3 regions of the Staphylococcus sp. NRL 16/872 genome follow, and region 1 is predicted to be linked to each of the others. Evidence: riboswitches for the same ligand, from Rfam matches in the RefSeq annotation. Region 1 holds a riboswitch; each other region holds the start of a gene.
The links. Region 1 has a riboswitch for thiamine pyrophosphate ahead of tenA (thiaminase II). Riboswitches for the same ligand answer to the same signal wherever they lie in the genome.
Positions count from the first base shown of each region.

Region 2: another riboswitch for thiamine pyrophosphate. It lies ahead of MT340_RS08760 (ECF transporter S component); the one in region 1 lies ahead of tenA (thiaminase II).
Region 3: another riboswitch for thiamine pyrophosphate. It lies ahead of MT340_RS00750 (ECF transporter S component); the one in region 1 lies ahead of tenA (thiaminase II).

Region 1 is NZ_CP119327.1:857,417-863,973, reverse strand. Features, by position in the region: gene MT340_RS04155 (ISL3 family transposase) at 1-719, opposite strand, end outside; gene yidC (membrane protein insertase YidC) at 873-1,745, opposite strand; gene thiE (thiamine phosphate synthase) at 1,834-2,472, opposite strand; gene thiM (hydroxyethylthiazole kinase) at 2,473-3,264, opposite strand; gene thiD (bifunctional hydroxymethylpyrimidine kinase/phosphomethylpyrimidine kinase) at 3,257-4,078, opposite strand; gene tenA (thiaminase II) at 4,071-4,760, opposite strand; TPP riboswitch at 4,842-4,943, opposite strand; gene MT340_RS04125 (transglycosylase family protein) at 5,036-5,752, opposite strand; gene MT340_RS04120 (single-stranded DNA-binding protein) at 6,119-6,517, opposite strand.
Region 2 is NZ_CP119327.1:1,761,621-1,768,177, forward strand. Features, by position in the region: gene MT340_RS08745 (class I SAM-dependent rRNA methyltransferase) at 1-298, opposite strand, end outside; gene auxA (lipoteichoic acid stability factor AuxA) at 490-1,785, opposite strand; gene graF (glycopeptide resistance-associated protein GraF) at 1,936-2,070, shown strand; TPP riboswitch at 2,233-2,333, shown strand; gene MT340_RS08760 (ECF transporter S component) at 2,422-2,997, shown strand; gene MT340_RS08765 (ABC transporter ATP-binding protein) at 3,010-4,413, shown strand; gene MT340_RS08770 (energy-coupling factor transporter transmembrane component T family protein) at 4,406-5,215, shown strand; gene purD (phosphoribosylamine--glycine ligase) at 5,273-6,511, opposite strand; gene purH (bifunctional phosphoribosylaminoimidazolecarboxamide formyltransferase/IMP cyclohydrolase) at 6,545-6,557, opposite strand, start outside.
Region 3 is NZ_CP119327.1:154,519-161,075, forward strand. Features, by position in the region: gene MT340_RS00735 (SDR family oxidoreductase) at 1-335, opposite strand, end outside; gene MT340_RS00740 (acyl-CoA reductase) at 356-1,789, opposite strand; gene MT340_RS00745 (LuxE/PaaK family acyltransferase) at 1,800-2,867, opposite strand; TPP riboswitch at 2,938-3,037, opposite strand; TPP riboswitch at 3,141-3,240, shown strand; gene MT340_RS00750 (ECF transporter S component) at 3,338-3,910, shown strand; gene MT340_RS00755 (DUF308 domain-containing protein) at 4,054-4,566, shown strand; gene MT340_RS00760 (3M3SH-releasing C-S lyase) at 4,718-5,914, shown strand; gene MT340_RS00765 (Lrp/AsnC family transcriptional regulator) at 5,930-6,340, opposite strand; gene MT340_RS00770 (carboxymuconolactone decarboxylase family protein) at 6,447-6,557, shown strand, end outside.

The sequences.
Region 1 (6,557 bases):
GCATTAGGAAATAATTGCTTGATTAGCGACATATAGGGTTCATACATATCAATCGTTACAGTTTTGACTTTTTTTCTTAGTTTCAAAGAATAACGATAAAAATGATCTTTCAGCGATTTTAACTTACGATCCGCTACCACATCTACGATGCGGTGCGATACAGCATCTGCATAAATAAAACTCATTTTTCCAATTACATTTTTAACACTTTTAAATTCGTCCATCATTAAGTGTTCAGGTAAAGCATCAAAAGAAGACTGACCTACGTCGCTTGCCGCTTGATTAATCACTCTAGATACAGTCATTGATGATACTAAGCATGACTTGGCGATAGATTTTTGAGAGCGGTATTCTTGTGCTTTATCTAAAACTGCAAGTTTTGTTTTGTTAGAAATAAAACAATGATTATCGACAATATTAGATTTAGCAGTAAAATAACTATCACATGTCTTACAATAAAATCTTTGTTTTTGAAGCTTCAAATAAGCAGGCATTTCCATAATTTTAAGTAAAGTAATCGTTGAAGTTTTCTTACCATTTTTAACTATAGAAAAATTTTCGTTTTTAGTTAAACAATTTTCACAATGTGTAGGTTGATAAGTGAGCTCTGCATAGTAAAACAAGCTCATTCGTCCTTTATATTTTTTCTCAATCACTTCATCTAAAAAATTTAGATTTTTATCTTTAATTCTTAATGTATTTAATATAGACTTACACATAGGCGCATTACCTTTCTTTTTTATTTGGTGTGGTAGCTAATAATTATAGAGGTAATTGCGCTATTTTTGTATTCAAAACATAAAAATTGGACTGATGATTTTTAGTCATCAGTCCAATTTATTATAGAGCCTTTATATTAAGTGCTAGTATATTTATTTTTTCTTTTTGTTGTTTTTAGAAACAACTTGTGTGTTTTTGCCTTTTTTGTTTGAGTCATTTTTATTTTCAAATTTCTCAATCATTGGCGCAACTTCTCTTTTTGCAACCTTTTCATAGTGCATGTTTGCAAAGAATGTTTGGACAATTAAGAACGCCGCACTGACTGACCAGTATAAACCTAATGCTGAAGCTGAACTTAATGAAATCCAAATAATCATAATTGGTGAAATAATCATCATCATGTACGTCATTTGACGTTGTTCTTGAGGCATTTGTTTACTTGAAACCCAAGCTTGGATAAAGTAAAGAACGCCGGCGATGATAGTAATCCAAATATCAGGATGTACTAAATTAAACCATAAGAAGTGTGGATGTTCGGCAATTCCGCCACCAATACGATATTTCAATACAAAGTATAATCCCATTACGACTGGCATTTGAATAAGTACTGGTAAACAACCTAAAGCACTCTTCATAGGATTGATATCGTATTTTTTATAAACTTCCATCATTTCTTGGTTAGCTGCCATTTTTTCTTCCTGAGTACGCGCACGTTTAACTTTTTCTTGTACGCCATCTACTTCAGGTTTAGCAACTTTCATTTTTTCACGCATCATATGACTATTTTTGTAGTTTGAAAGCATGAAAGGTAATAAGATAATACGGATAATTAATACTAACACGATGATGGCAATACCATAATCATCATTAAATACTGAATGGCCTAACCAATGTAATACTTTAGACATTGGTTCTACGAATGTGTTATAGAAAAATCCATCTCTATTACTAGATTTAGAATAATCACATCCAGCTAAAAAGACCATTACCCCTAATAACAAAGGTAGTAACGCTTTCTTCTTCATTTTTACACCTCTATTGATATATTCACATAGGGCTTATTTTATCATAATCAGAGTGTACTAGAAAACAAAAAAAGAAAAAAACTAATATTTATTTGAAATAACTCTGAAATTTGGTAACAGTCTTGTCAATATTATGACTTCTAGCAATTGCTGAAATAACAGAAATACCATCTGCTCCCGCTTCTGCTATTTGGCCTACGTTATCTTCAGTAATACCACCTATAGCTACCATAGGTAACGAAGGATTCATCTCTTTTAATGTTTTGATCATCTCTGGACCCACAGGCTCACTTGCATCTGCTTTAGACGGTGTAGCGTACATAGGACCTACGCCAATATAATCGACGTGAGTTAAATCTGAATGATTGTATTCTTCCTCGTTCCCTACGCTTAAGCCAATAATCTTTTCATTAAACCGTTGAGCGAAAGTAACAACTGTAGCATCATCCTGGCCAACATGTATGCCATCAGCATCAATTTGTTCTGCTAAATCAACATCATCGTTAACTAAGAATGGTACATTATAATCACGACATAGTGCTTGTAATTGCTGTGCTAACTTCACTTTATCTTCGCCTACTAGAGCTTTTGGCCCCTTTTCACGAAATTGAAATAAAGTAATTCCTGCTTCAAGTGCCTCTTTTAAAATAGTTTGAATATCATTACCTTCTGGAACGTCTTGTGTTCCACATATAAAGTACACATTTAAATCGCTCGCTTTAAACATTTATTCCACCTCTAAGCGTTTGACGTGTTGTTCATAAGTTGAATATTCTAATTGAAACATTTCATCTAATAAATGAGATAGGAATGTGCCTGGTCCTTTAACTTGTTCATCCTTTTCAGCAATTTCAGCAGCAATATTATAGAAACTTACCGCTTCTTCAAGGACTTGCAATGATGGGTGTGTTTCTCTGAATAAGAAACTTGCTACTAAACCACCTAATAAACAACCAGCTCCAGTAATCTTCGCTAAAAGCGATGAACCATTTGATAACTGAACTACTTTGTTATCTTGGACAATAACATCTTCTTTACCTGTCAATACAATGGCTGTATTTAGCTTCTCATATGCTTTTTTAGCGATTGTAACAGCATCTAGATTAGCATCTCCATCTGTGCCTTTCATCGTTGTATTTGGATCAACTAATGTTAAAATTTCTGAAGCATTACCTTTAATCACTGACACTTCAACTTCAGATAAGAATTTTTGACAAAATTGTTTGCGATATGTTGAAGCCCCAACCGCTACTGGATCAAAAACAATCGGCGTACCTTGTTGATTTGCGATTTTACCAATTTTTAAAATATCTTCTTCGTTGGCTTTAGTTAACGTGCCAATATTTATTAATAAGGCGCCTGCCACTTTATAAAACTCTTCTGCCTCTTCAGGTGCTTCACTCATTGCTGGGCTTGCTCCAATACTTAATAAACCATTTGCAGTAAAGTTTTTAACGACATCATTGGTATAACAAACAACTAATGGATTTTCATTTCTTAATTTCTCTAAATTATTCATCATCTAATCCTACTTTCTTCATATATGCAAAGTGGTTAACTGGTCCACGACCTTGGCCAATCTCAGGTGTATATTCAATACTTAATGAAATAAATTCTTTAGCTTTTTTAACCGCTTCATAAATTGATTTGCCTTTAGCAAGTTCTGCTGTTATTACTGCTGAAAATGTACAACCAGTACCATGCGTGTGTGGCGTATCAAAGCGTTTATTTTCAAATGTATAAACGTCGTCTTTAGTAAATAGGAAGTCTTTAGCGTTATTTAAATCAGCTGAATGTCCACCTTTAATCACTACGCCTTTACTACCAATTTCATTAATAAAGATGTGTCCTGCTTTACGAATACTTTCTTCAGTATCGATTTTCAGACCTGTAATTTCTTCTGCTTCAGGTATATTAGGAGTTACAACATCAGCTAGTGGTAATAACGTACTTTGTAAATGTTTTTTAGTCGCATCATCCATTAGAGAGTCACCACTTTTAGCTAACATAACAGGATCAATAACGTATGGAATATCAGAATGTTTTTTTAAATATTCTTGTACAAGTTCCATTGTCTCGTGCGTAGCAATCATACCTGTTTTAATTGCTTGTGGTAATTCATCATCGAATACGCTATCAAGTTGTTCTTTAACCCAACTAGTCTCTAAATTATGAATATGTTGAACGCCTTTAGTGTTTTGAGCCACAATGCTAGTGATTGCAGCCATACCATAGACACCACAAGCATGGAATGATTTTAAATCTGCCATTACACCAGCACCACCTGATGGATCAGTGCCTGCTATAGTTAATGCAATTTTTGGTTTATTCATGTTCTTTTCCTCCGAAATTCCATTTTTCATCGATGTATGCCATATTAAAGAAATTGCGTTCATGAATTGTACTTTGTAAGAAGCTTTCTTTAATATCATTTTTTTCTTGGTCGCTACAATTTTCTGTTAGTTCATCTAACATGCGATCAAACACCTCAATTAATGGACGCATTTCTGTACTATAAAAATCAAACCATTTTGCAGTAATGACATCTCTATTTAAATTTTGGTCTTCTAATGCCATTTTAGCTATGACTTCATAGACATATGGACATGGTGCCATTGCAGCAATTGTATATGCAGCATTTTCATGAGCATAAGCATGGTAATACATATGTTTGATGTAATGATCTCCACTTGGTGGCCAAACTTTTTCACGTACAATTTCTTCGTATGGTTCATTAATAAAGTCTGCTAAAATTTCATGTGCTTCTACTTCACCGTCTAACATAAATTCAATTTGTTCTACTAAAAATTTTACATCAGTCATTGTAGGCGCTTTAGGAATTAATAATGCGTATAAATTAGTAAATTCTTTTAAATATGAAGCATCTGCACGTAAATATTGACGCACAGCTTGTTTAGATAATTGTCCTTTTAATAAATCTTGAATAAATCCATCGTTATAAATTTGTTCAATAATTGGTTGTGATGCTTCTTTTAATTCAGTTGAAAAGCTCATCATAATTCCTCCTTAAATATATAAAAAAACTACATTCCCACCTAGCAACGCAGAAATGTAGTCATCCTTTAAAAAGCATGTAAAATTACATAACTACTTTCCTACGTTGGTACTAACCAAATCAGGTTATAAGGGTCTGAACATTCATCTCAGCCATTGTGGTTGGCTCCCCTAGTAGTTTTATTTTATTAATTTTACATTATCAAACAGATATTCATTTTTCAATTAAAAAGCCGGAATATTTCATTAATGGAAATATTCCGGCTGTTTCAAATTTAAGCAGTTACCCAATGTGATGGGCCTTCAGTATTATATAATTTTACAGCTGTAGCATCTTGAACACTTTCAGGTGCTTGAGCTGGTGATACACCTTTATATTCATCAGGTGCTACTGTATCCCATGTAGATTGTAAGAATTGATATTTACCTGCTGCACCAGAACTTGGGTTGACAGCATGAATATCACCACGAGATTCACGTTGTGCGATTTGTTGTAAATGTTCGTTTACATGTACTGAAGAACCACTTGAAGCTGTATTTGTTGTATTGTTACTTGTTGATGCTTGTTGTGGTTGTTGAGATTGATTTGTTTGTGGTGCTTGTTGAGTTTGAGTTGGTTGTTGTTGACTAGTTTGTGTTTGTGAAGTTACCACTTTACCTGAACTTTGATTATTAGAAGTTGAAGCTTGTTGGCTTACACCTTGTTGTTGTGTTGCTTGTGAAGATTGACCAGTTTGACCTGATTGATTGTAGTCCCAACTCCAATTACTACCATCTGATTCAAAGTGGTAAGTGAAGCCATTATAATCAAATGTCATATTATAAGCACCTTGTTGAATAGGGCTATTGTTTAATGATTGATCATTTGATTGAGCTAGTTGTGCTAATTCAGCTTTATTGATTTGAGATTCACTTGCATCTGCATGACCCGCATTTCCAGCTGCTACTCCTAGGCCTACTGCTAATGTTGAAGCAATAATAGTCTTTTTCATAGTGTATATGCCCTCCAATATTTTTTCTTAATCAATTAATTTACAAACCCTACTGTAACATCTGAAGAGCAAGCGCAAGTTACAGCCAAATAAAAAAGAAAGTATCTTTTTTACATAGGAATTACATTAAAATCGTTCTTAAATTAATTAAAAATTCGTTTACAGTTCTTTCATGCCAGTTTTGAAGAATATACGTTAGATTATTATGTATGTAATAAAACTGAAATTTTTCAAACAATTATCGCAAAAATTAAGAACCTCTCCCTATTAATCGAAATCAATAAAGAGAGATTCTGAGTATAATTGAAAGATGTTATATATAAAATAGAAAAGATTGGAGTTAAAGTTTAGAGAGTTGATTTGAATTTAATTAATATTAATAATGTCTAGATTATCTAGGGGATAAGTGTCTTCAATAAACGAGCTATTTGAGAGAATTTCGTTATTTTTAGATTGTGGGGACATAAATTTTATAGTTTCTACATATAATTCTGTTACAAAATGCGTTTGCCCTTCTTTTTCATACTTGCGTGAACGCATCTGGCCAGTGATACCTACTAATGAACCTTGACTAGTATATTTTTCGATATTCGTTGCTGTTTTGCCAAAAGCTTTACAAAAAATATAGTCACAAACAATTTCATTATTATCGTCTTTGTAATTACGTTCAGTTGCAACGCTAAAGGTAGCAATTTTCACCTCTTCCTTTTCATAGATTTGAGCATCTTTAGTCATACGACCTACAATTACTATCTTATTTAGCATGTGTCACCTCCTTCTAAATTTATATTAATGACATTTTAGG
Region 2 (6,557 bases), 900 kb from region 1:
ACGCATTTGTTCCTTCGATATGATAGTAATACTCTCTTTCTTCTAACGCTTGTTTAAACAAACTATCGAAAAACTGTGTATTAATGACTTCATTTTGGTCATAACTCAATACCCATCCTAAACCTTTATGTTGACGCCCAACATATGCAGTTGCAATGTATTGATCACTTTCTGTCATTAAATAAAATAAGTCGCCTTCCTTTAAATGGTCGTGTTGGTAAATATCTTCTTCATCTATTAACGGATACTGATTTAAATATTTTGTTTCTTTTCCTTTATTTAAAGTTGCTATTTTCATTTTCTAACGCTCCTATTTAAATCATATTTTTTGAAAATTATTCTACTTTACGTTCTTACCTATTTTAACAAAATTAAATTTCACTTTATACTATACGAAATAAAATAACTCCCCTCAAAATACTCATTTTTCAATGAATAGTTTGAAGGGAGTTAGTCTTATTTGCAATATTACATCAATTCTCTTGAATGTTAAGGTCGATCTCTTAACTGTAGAGTGAATGCAATAATTACTGCTATTAACATAATGATTAATGTCGGTGTAATAAATATTGATAAAAGTAGACCGTGAAGCATAATGTTAATAAATTCTGTCAGTAATTTAAAGAATAAAATACTTATCATAAAGAGTTGTAAATAATAAAATTTACCTCTTAAATAATGTGTGAATGTAGTAGCAATATAAATAATGATAATAAACATTAATAATAATAATGTTACCCATTCAACAACATATTGTGTTTGTGATAATTGCCATTCACCAGATACGAATAATGAATTTCTATTGTTAAATTCAATAAGCGTAAATAAGAATAAAACAAAACCACAGAAGATTTCTACATACGCGGGTTTAATCCATTTAGGACGACGCATCCAATTAGGAATATCATCTTCCTGAATATCAAAAACTTTTTTAAATTTATTTTTAAATTTATCGCGCTTAGTTCTAATTTTTTCTAAGTCTACACTTCTTCTCGTCTTATGTGCATATTCTGATGTTTTATCTTGAAGTTGTTTAAAATGAACTTTAGATTGAGTCGATACATTTCCTTTAGTAGTTCTTGATAATTCTGGTTCTTCTTCCCCAAGTTCTTCTTTTGTTAATGGAAGTGATCTTCTTAAGAATAAGAAGTTCCATATAGATGCTTGAGCTAATAGCCACATCACTAAGAAGAAAGTATCTACACTTAAAATATCAATTGGTGCAATTTCATTTGCATCAATTTTGCCGTATAAAGAAATTTGAGTAATTAAATAAGCAATTCCATATGAAACTATAATCCAAAGATAATGATTTTTTCTATTTTCACTATAAAGTTCATCTTTATAAACAATGTACCCTGTATGAATAACAAATGGAATAACGAAAATTATTGCCCAAATTCCATATACTTGCGTCATTAATGTAATTGTAATGAGGAAATATAGAATTCCAATAACTAAAAAGAAAATTGAGATGTCGTAATCGTATTTCGTAGTTCTAAATAATGTATAACCAATCAACATTAAAAGAATACCAAATAGTATAATTATGACTGCACTTATAATAGGAAAGTTGCCTATGAATCTACTCATCACTCTAATTATTTCACTAAAGAATGCATTAAGAAAATCCCATAAATTATGTATCCTTAATTCAGCTTTATTTTTATCTTTTAATTGTTTAATTAAAGGTAAATTAATCAGGATAATGAGACCCGTGAAGAGTGAAACGATACCGATTAAATAACTGTAAATAATCTCGGTGTGTTTCTTAAGAAAAGACATACTGTTCACCTCAAAATTTATTATATATGAAGATTTAAATCTTGTCTTTAATAAAAAAATAAAATACTACTCTAGACCTATATAAGTTTAACCTACTTTTTTATGGGTAAACTATAATTGTAATAATTATTCAACAAGGAGTGTTGTATGATGACAAATGAAGATGCTAAAAAATCAGCAGCTGAAAAAGCAAAAGAAACTGAAGAAAAATTAAAAGAACAAAATGAAGAAAAAACTGATGACCTTGAACAAACAAAACAAGATGTTCAAGATACTTTAGATTAATTTAGCGTTATTACATTTTTACTATCAGTCAATTTTAATTGGCTGGTAGTTTTTATTTTCATCTAATTAATTATTAAATAAACATATTTAATAAGTTCCTTATATTTAAATGCGCCTTGACAATACTTCTTAAAAGTCATACATTTATGTTAAATTAAATATCCAACGCACTAGGGGTGTGTATACTGAGATGAGGAGTATCCTCGAACCCTTTGAACCTGATCTAGTTAAAAGCTAGCGTAGGAAAGTGTCGCTAATATAAATAATTGTTGTATATACATAAAGCATGTTATTTAAATTTACGCACAACTTTCTACGGAGGGTTGTGCGTTTTTTTAGGAGGAAATAATTATGTCAAAAGGTTTAAAGCTATCAGAAATCTTAGTAACAGTACTGATAGCAGTTGTATTTGCAATAATTTATAACTTATGGTGGTTACCATACAACTTTGCTCAAGTAGCAGGGATTCACTTAGAGCAATTAACTTATGGGGTTTGGTTTATGGCTGCTGTAGTAGCATATTTAATCATTCCTAAACCAGGTATCGCTTTAATAGCTGAGTTTGCTGCAGGTGCTGGTGAAACGATTGTAATGGGTAAATTCGATATTCCAACTATCATCTACGCAGTTTTACAAGGTTTAGCATGTGAAATTGTATTTGCTATTTTCAAATATAAATCACGTTCATTAATGGTAGCTGCTTTGGCTGGTTTAGCAACTGCATTAATCTCATTCCCAGTTGATTATTTTTATGGTTATTTAAAAGATGTAGCTGCATGGAACTTAGTATTATTTATTGTTTTCCGTGCAATCAGTGGCATTGTACTTGCAGGAATACTATCATGGTTAATTGTTAAAGCGCTTGATCAAACAGGCGTTACTAAATTATTCCGCCCTGCTTCTCAAAAAGATTACGACAACCTATAAGGGGAAATTATTGTGTTAAGAGTTAAAAATTTACGCCTAAAATACCCAAATGGTAATCGAAAAATATTCGATAACTTAAATATTGAAATTAAAGATAAACAAAAAGTGCTTTTACTAGGTCCCTCAGGATCTGGTAAAAGCACATTGCTTAATGTTTTAAGTGGTATCGTTCCTAATCTCATTGAACTTCCAATGAAGTATGATGAGTTAGAAATTGATTCCCATTCTGGAGTAATCTTTCAAGATCCAGATACACAATTTTGTATGCCTAAGGTATATGAAGAATTAGCATTTGTACTTGAAAATAAACAAGTGCCTCGTCATGAAATGGATCACCAAATTGAAGAGGCTCTTGCTTCAGTAGATTTAAAGGTTACTGAAGATACTTTCGTTAATAACTTGAGTGGCGGTATGAAACAGAAATTAGCAATTGTAGAAACCATTTTACAAGAAGCTAATACCCTTTTTTTAGATGAACCTACTGCCATGTTAGATGTAGATGCTACAGCAGATTTATGGAAAAAATTAATCCATTTGTGGGCAGATCAAACAGTGCTTATTGTAGAACACAAAGTGGAACATATTTGGGAATATGTTGACCGTGTTATTTTAATGAATTACGAAGGTGAAATTATCGCTGATAATACCCCACATTATATTCTTCAAAATTGTGAACCTTTGCTTTCAGAATATGGAGTATGGCACCCTCATGCCTGGGAACACGCCCCCAATTCAAAAGCACTATACCCAGATAAAAATGAAATATTATTAGATTATAAAAATGGGGAAATTATTCGTGGTAAAAAAGAATTGTTTACTGTAGATGACTTAAGTGTTTATCCAGGAGAATGGATTACTATTACTGGTAAAAATGGAGCCGGTAAGACTTCTTTATTAGAATCTATTCTGCAATTAATTAAATACAAAGGACACATGTTCTATCAAGATAAACAATTGAAAAAAATAAAAGATGCTGCTAAACACATGTATTTAGTTTATCAAAACCCTGAACTTCAATTTATCACTAATTCAGTGTATGACGAAATTAATATTCATTATAATCATCTAGACCGTAAAGCTGCAGAGAACGAAACGCAACAGTTATTAAAACTTTTACATTTAGACAATGTTAAAGATCAACATCCTTTTGAATTATCAATGGGCCAAAAGCGTCGTTTAAGTGTAGCAACTGCTTTAAGTTCAAAAGCTGACATCATTTTACTTGATGAACCCACGTTTGGTTTAGATAGTCATAATACATTTCAATTAATAGAGTTATTCCAAGAACGTGTGTCTAATGGTCAAACAATTATCATGGTGACACATGATCCTGAAATCATTCATCGTTATCCAACTCGCCAATTAAATGTTGAAAATGGACGACTTAAAGAGATGGTAGGTGAATGTCATGTTTGAACGCTGGAAAAAACATTATACATTCGTTGATGATGTTAATATCATCACTAAATTATTACTTGGAGTAGCTTTATTCTGCTTTGTTATTTTTGTACATAATTTTGATTATATGATCTATATAACAATATTAATGTTCATTTTTTTACTTGCATTTAATGGTACCGCATTTAAAATTACTGGTTCATTTATATTGGTGTCTTCTTTATTTGCACTATTATCTTCTTTATTTATGATTTTATACGGTGATGGTACACATATGATTTTTAAATGGGGCATTATTCAAATTAGTACTGAAAGTATCGTCAGAGGGATCCACCTATCTTTACGTACAATAACAGTTTCTATGTTTGGGGTTTTAATCGCCTTAACTTCACAAATTGTTATGATTTTTTATAGTTTGATGCAACATTTAAAAGTTAAACCTAAAATTGCTTATGCATTTATGGCTGCGATCAGAATGGTTCCTCTCATTTTCACATCATTTATTCAATTGAGACGTTCGTTAAAAATGCGTTATCAAATGATCGATGCTTCAAATTATAGAGGAATCAAACGTCTAAAACATTTATTAATTCCTATATTAAGTCAAAATATCCGTCGTGCACATCAGCTTTCTGTTGCGATGGAGTCTAAGGGCTTTAAAGATGGTCCAAGAACGTATTATTATAAAGCACCTTTTTCTTATAAAGATATTTTATTTTTATTTTGCTTTGTAGCCATTTTAATAATTGCATTTTACCTTTCACAATACTTACCTATCACTGGGATTACTGATGCTCGTGTATCAGAATATACAGCTTAAAGCAAACAATGAGGGCGTATCAGTCACAATGTGATACGCCCTCATTGTTTAATATTATTATTTCAATGCTTTATTTCCTATGTCGTGACGATAGAATAGATTATCGCTTTCTACTTTTTCCACGTTACTATAAGCTGCTTTTTGCGCTTCTTCAATTGTTGCCCCTTTTCCAACAGCTAATAAAACTCTGCCTCCTGAAGTAACGAAGGCATCATCTTCTTTACGTAAACCACTTACGAAATAATTTTCATTTAATTCGAATCCTGTTACTTTGGCACCTTTCTCATAGCTACTTGGATAGCCTTTAGATGCTAACATCACACCTACGACATAGTCATCTTGCCATTGGAAACGGATAGGTTCTTTACGGTCTAAAGCGACGATTTGAGCCATTAAATCACTTTCTAAACGACTTAATAATACTTGGGCTTCAGGATCGCCAAAACGCGCATTAAATTCTATGACTTTAGGGCCTTCAGATGTTAAAATTGCTCCAATATAAAGCAATCCAAAGTACTCATACCCTTCTGCTTTCATCGCTTTCGCAATAGGTTGAGCAATTTCTTTATCCGTACGTTTTAGAACATCTTCAGAAATATGAGGGACTGGACAATACGCGCCCATGCCACCAGTATTTGGTCCTTCATCGTTATCATAAGCACGTTTATGATCTTGGGCGATACAGTCAAATGGTACTGCATAGTCGCCGTTGATAAAGGTCATTAATGAGAATTCTTCGCCTTCTAAAAATTGCTCAAATACAACTTTGCCTTGTTCTTCTGGATATAGGGTTTTGACCGCTTCAATCGCATCTTCACGTGTTTCAGCGATAATGACGCCTTTACCAGCTGCCAAACCATCTTTTTTAGCTACAATTGGCAACTCGCATTGATTTACATAATCAAGCGCCTCAGTTTTAGAATTCACTTCTTTATAATCCGCAGTTGGAATATTGTATTTTTCCATTAATTGCTTAGCAAATAATTTTGAACCTTCTATTTGTGCTGCTTCTTTATTCGGGCCAAACACTTTAACATTCGCTTGACACAATCGATCAGATAAACCATCAATTAGCGGTTGTTCAGGACCGATAACTACCCATTCAACATTATTTTCCTTTACAAACTTTAAAATAGCTTTATGATCATTTTCAGCAATTTCAGTATGTGTTTCTGCCATATGCTCCATAGCATCATTGCCTGGAATAGCAAATAACTGTTGAATCAATGGCGATTGATGTAATTTAGAAACTAAAGCGTGTTCACGTCCACCTGCACCTATAACTAAAACATTCATCTAACTAGTCCCTCCATCCCTTTCAATATTTTATTAGTGTTTAAAG
Region 3 (6,557 bases), 700 kb from region 1:
TCCCAAGAAACTTCATCTGCCATTTGTCGATTTTCGGCATCAAATGTGAATGGAGCAAAGGCATTATTGATTAAACATGAAATTTTTCCGTATTTATTAATAATATATTTCATCATATCTCGAACTTCTTCTTTATTGCTAATATCAGATTTTATAGCTTCCACGTTGGCACCTAAACTTTTGCATTCTTGAACTGTCTCATTTGCAGCACTATCATTTGTTTTGTAATTAATAATGACTGTTGCTTTTTCTTTAGCAAATGCCATCGAAATTGCACGGCCAATACCTCTACTACCTCCCGTAATTAAAACAACTTTATTTTGAAAATGATTCATTAAATTCCATCCTTCACTTGTTAAATTTCGTATTCTACGTAATTTTCACTATCAGTTAATAAATCTTGTTCAATATCTACATAAGAGACTAAATCTTTTAAGTTAAACCCTCCATCATGATGCCACCCTTCTTCAGGTAAAGTCATCGATTTAAGACTTGTAAAGCGACTGACTCCTGTACATGATAATTTTTCACACCAGTCAAACATAGTTTCTTTTGAAGCTGACAACCCAATCGTTTGTATATATTTTTTATGAAAAGTGATTAATTGCACAAGTTCATTGATATCGCTAAATGGCATAATGCGAATAAAACGATTCAAAGAAGTAGGATAAAAGATTAAACTTTCTTGATAAACAACGACCCATGATGATTTTTGGTTTTTGAATAATTTTAAAGTGTCATCAAAAATTGACTGTGTTTCAATTTCTTTAATTCTCTGGGCACGTTCTATACTTTCTTCTAAGTTGAGCGAACGTAAAGGATATTGTTTTTCTAGTTGATGTAGGGCACTGCCGACCATCTGAGCGAAATTTTTAGAATTAATTTGAGCATTTTTTTGAACAAATATCATTTGTGGAGAATAGCATCCTTGCTGATCGTAACGCATTATTTCTAACGCTATATTTTTAACGATATTATGAACTTTATTAGGTTTTAAAGTTTCACGACTGACTATAGATAAACCTACTTTCTCACCATATCCTAAAAACTTTTTAGTAGCAGGGACTCTTTTAGAAATTTGATTTAAAATGTCATTATTTCCATATCCAATAATGACATCTGAATGATTGATGGCGATATCTTCGAGCTTTGTAGTACCTCCAGGCCAATAAATAATTGCTATGCTATTACTAATGACTGAATCAATTTCAGCCAGAAGTTGCACAAACCAACTCGCAATAAAAGGTTCAGACTTAGGTAATTTACAAATACTTCCAGATTTAACGAGTAAGCTACTTATTAGACTCCATAAAGGAAGTCCTGGAACATTTCCAGACCATACATGAGTAATGATGTCTGACGCTATAGCTTTTGAGAAACCACCTTTATGATTAGGAACAAATTGTTCTAAAATTTGAGGATTATAAAAATCTTCTGACACGAAACGTTGCAGTTCATATTTTCTAAAAGTAGTTAAATACTTAGTAAATCCTACTTTAATAATTTCTGAACTATAACCAGTAGTTTGAGGTATTATTCTATCAATATTTTTTCGCCATTTTGATTGTGGATCTAAAAAAATATGAATAGCTTGGTCAATTACATTAATAATTTTATTAGTTGAATAATTTTTCAATTTTATTCTGTTTTCTTTTATTTTAGAACATACGAATTCTAATTGGTCTTCAGTTAAATCAGGAACTAAAGCAGTATAGTCTTGAAAGTCGATTTCTTTATAGCTTATTTCGTGACTGTTAATAAAAGGGACGTATCCGACTTTTAGTTTCATATGTATCTCCTTAATTTTTAGAATTTAAAAATTCTTCAACAGCTAAAGAACAACCTTTTGCTAATGCGCCTTCAGTTCTACCATGTAAGACAAATCCTTCTTTAGTAGGTTCTCCGACATCTTCCATCATGATTGTGGCAACAGAATTATAGTTTGCTAAGTCATAATGGATTAAAATACCTTTTTCATTATAAGGAACATCTTCCATAGTCATTGGGTTAACTACACGAGTTCTACACCAATGAGGAGCATATTTAATCGATGAAGATATTTCATTCCCTTTATCATAAAATTGTGTGCTTAATTCAGTGACACCATACATATTGATACACATATCTTTGGGAACATTAAATATATTTGATAATTTCTCATAAAATTCTTGTTGAGGTAACTCTTTAGAACGATTTTTGTAACCTCCAGTATCTAATATGCGACTGCCTTTAGGTAATTTAAAAGATAGATTATGATCTTCTAGATATTCAATTAAATGAACAATACTATAACTTGCACCAAGTAAAGAAAATGGTGTTTCATTTGTTTCAGATCGTCGTAAAGCTTGAATAAGTTCTGTGTATTGAATACCGTTATTATCTATATAAGTAGCACTATCCTTCGTTCCAAATGTGGACTTTGCTACTTCAAGGTAATGCGCTAATGAAGAGTTTGGTAATGCTTTAGGAGTAGGAAATAATATCGCCATCTCAATCTCACTGTAATCTGGAAGAAACATTTTTTTGAAAAAAGATGTCATAGCTAAATCGTAAACATCTAAATCTTTATGATAATTTTTACCTTTAATTCCGCTTGTAGTACCACTAGTCATATAGATAAATTGTGTCTCTTCAATCGGTACAGCACTAAATGTCGCATGTTTGAAAGCATTAATTGGTACAGCCGGAATATCTTTCCAATCGTTAATTGTTTGAGGTGTTTTACCTTGAGATAAACAAAATTTTTGATAATCACGGTTTTCGTTATATTGAAATTCAAATAGCTTTAAAGCAACTGTCGGGAAATCATCTGAGCTTCCATATTCAATAAATTGATAAATATACTGTTTTATTTGTTCAAAGTTCATTTATATCTACTCCTTTATTAAAAAAGCAGGAATGCACTACATAAGTGCTTCCTGCTTGAGTAGAAATAATAATTATCTACAATCACTTTCCTTCGTTGGTATTAACCATATCAGGTTCGATGGTTGAAGTTAGCAACTTCTCTCAGCAAAAAGCACCCATAGTGACGACCTTTATTATTTATTATTAATTCTATTATATTAAAACATTAATTGAATGGCAAAATTAAATTTTGACAAAAAAATAAAAGAAATCTATATTTAAATTATAGTAGATATAAGTACTAGGGGTGTTTTAAAAACTGAGATGGAGTAATCCAAACCCTTTGAACCTGAACTAGTTAGCACTAGCGTAGGGAAGTGTATATCACATCTAGGATACATATATACTTTTACAGTTACGCAAACTATCTAGTTAGATATGTTTGTTTTTTTATGTACTTTTCTACTCAATTCATAAAAGGAGTTAGAAAATGAAAAAATTAAATTTATCAGATATTTTGGTTACTGTTTTAATTAGTTTTATCTTCGGTTTAGTATATAAAGGAGTAGGCTTAACGGTAGCAGCATTGAAACCATTGGGTCTTCATCTAGATCAAATTGCTTATGGACTATGGTTTATAGCAGCGATTGTTGCATTCTTAATAATACGTAAACCAGGTGTAGCTTTATTAGCAGAACTAGCTGCAGGTTCTGGAGAGACTATTTTATCAGGAGATATAAATATGTCTATTTTACTCCACAGTTTAGCGCAAGGTTTAGCTTGTGAAATTATATTTTTAATATTTAAATATAAATCAACTAAACTGGCTGTAACTATGTTAGCAGGCGCTACGGCTGGAATTTTTACTATTCCTATAGATTGGATATTTAACTATTTAGGAAATATGGCAATGTGGAATATTATCTTACTTTACTCAATCAGAATAGTTAGTGGAACATTACTTTCGGGAGCATTAGGCTATTATATTGTGAAAGCTTTAGAAAAAACAGGCGTAACAAAACTATATCATAGCGCCTCAAAAGAAGATTTTGATGAATTATAAACTATTTTTTATAGGTTTTTTCTAGAAAATGTTACTTTAGCAACGATGTCGTTCATGTGAAAGATATGATTAGGTAGAATTATTGTGCTTTCCAATTTGTTCTATTATACTGAGTAAAAAATTATGTAGAGAGAAGGAATTTTTTGGCACAAAACAACGACAAATTAAAATGGTCAAGTTTAATTATGGGCACGTTACTCCTCATAGTAGCGATTATTATATTTAGCTATCCCGTGAAGAACTTTTATACATTAACATGGCTAATCGGTTTATTCATTTTCATTAATGGTATCATCCAGCTCTTATTCCGACGTGCAACGAAAGCATTAGCAGGAGGCAGTTCAGGACTAATCATCCTCATTGGTATTATTGATATTATTTTTGGATTATTAGTAGTCTTTAACGTAGGCGCCAGTTCTGAATTCTTTGTCTTCATGTTCGCGGCATGGTTTATTGTAAGTTCAATCATTGGTTTATTTACAATTTCTCATCAAAATCGCTTAAGATTTTTATCAATTATTGTAAACATTCTAGGTATTATTTTAGGAATTATTTTATTATTTAACCCAATGATGGGCATGATCTTCGTATCATTAATGATTGCCGTCACATTTGCAGTATTAGGCATCACATATATTATTGATGGTCTAGCTTAATTAATTCTAGAAAGCTATTTTCTCAGTACTTGAGGGAATAGCTTTTTTATTTTAAATAAGTGCTGTAATGCTCTTAATTTTTATAAATGAATTTAAAAATAATAAGTATTAAAATGATATTTAAGTAAAACAAATTTCAGGAGGAAGTACTTTGACTTACAATTTTGATGAAATTATAGAACGTCGTTATACCAATGCGATGAATGTGGAAGGTTACAAAGGCTATTTATTTGGAGATACTGATGTATCAGATATAGAAAATAATGATGAATTAATTCGCATGTGGGTTGAAGATATGGACTTCGCAACACCAGATGTAGTTTTAGATGCTATACGTGACAGACTCGATAAAAAAATTCTAGGATATACCAATATATTTGGCTCAGACTATTATGAAGCTTTTGTTTCATGGACTGAACGACGTTTTGGGTATTCTTTTCCTCAAGAACAACTCGTCTTCTCTCACGGTATTGTGGCCGGCATCATAGAATTAGTAAGTTATATTTGCGACGAGGAGGACAAAGCACTAATCCTTACACCAAGTTATGGCCCATTTAAAATGGCATGCGACAGAAATAAAGTTTCAACTGTTTATTCACCACTCATTAATAAAGACGGTTATTACGAAATTGACTTTGAAGATGTCCGTAAAAAAGTAGAAACAGAAAATATAAAACTATGTATCTTCGCTAACCCACATAACCCAACAGGTAGAGTGTGGTCAGAAGAGGAATTAAAACAATTTGGAGAAATTATGCAAGACAATGATGTGTGGGTCATTTCAGATGAAATTCACTGTGACATTAAACGTGCTGGCCAAACGCACGTGCCGTTTGCTAAAGCAATGCCAGAGTACGATAAGATCATCACAACAATGTCTCAAAGTAAAGCTTTCAACATTGCTGGCCTCATGTTCTCAAATATTATCATTCCTAATAGACGATTATTAAAGACATGGAAGTTACGTCACTTTAGTTCAGAGAATCCATTAAGCATTGTCGCGACCCAAGCTGCTTATGAAAAGGGCGAAGACTGGTTAGCCGCAATGAATGACTATTTAGATGACAATTTTAAATATTTAGCAGAATTCTTGGACAATGAACTTCCACATGCAAAATTTAAAATACCAGAAGCAACTTACCTAGCGTGGGTAGATTTAAGCTATTACATCAACCAAAAAGAAATCGACGAACCAATAGCTAAATACTTTATCAAACATGCAGGCGTCATCATTGAAGGAGAAGAACAATTTGTTCATAATGCAGAAGGCCATGTCAGAATTAATATCGCCATCCCACGAGAAATCATGAAAAAAGGCTTAAATAAAATCAAAGAAGCATTAGTATAATTTTAAATTAGTGAATTACACTACCTTTGAAAAAATAAAATGCGTCTTACTATGCCCATATTTCTGCAGAGAATCTATAAAGTTCTCTGCTTTTTTCATGTCTTTAAAACGTGCTTTAAACATAAAACAACTGTCACCTGAAATTCTATAACAAAATGCAACATTCTCTTGTTCAGAAATATAATTCTTAAAGTCTTTGTATAAATTATTTTTAATAGTAAGTTCTATAATTGCTTCAATATCATAGCCCAATAAACTGTAATCAATGTTGATTGTATAATTTTTGATAATGCCAGAATCAATTAATTTGTGAATACGCTCTCTCGTTGAAGGAACGGATAGATTCACTTTTTGACTTAGTTCACTAAGCGATAATTTACTATTTTCTTTTAGTATATTTAATAAATTTATATTTGTATAGTCCATGAGCGTAACCTCCTAAAATAGTGAAAGTAATATGATGTAATTCCATATAAATATTAAGTTCAAACTTTGATATAAGCAATAAAATATATTCAAAGGAGGTAAGATCATGCCGATTATCAATTATACGAAAGTTGGAAATACACCTTTTCAGAAATTATTAGGCCATCAACCAGAATTGATGTCTTCATGGACTCAACTCAGTGATTTATTAGAAAAT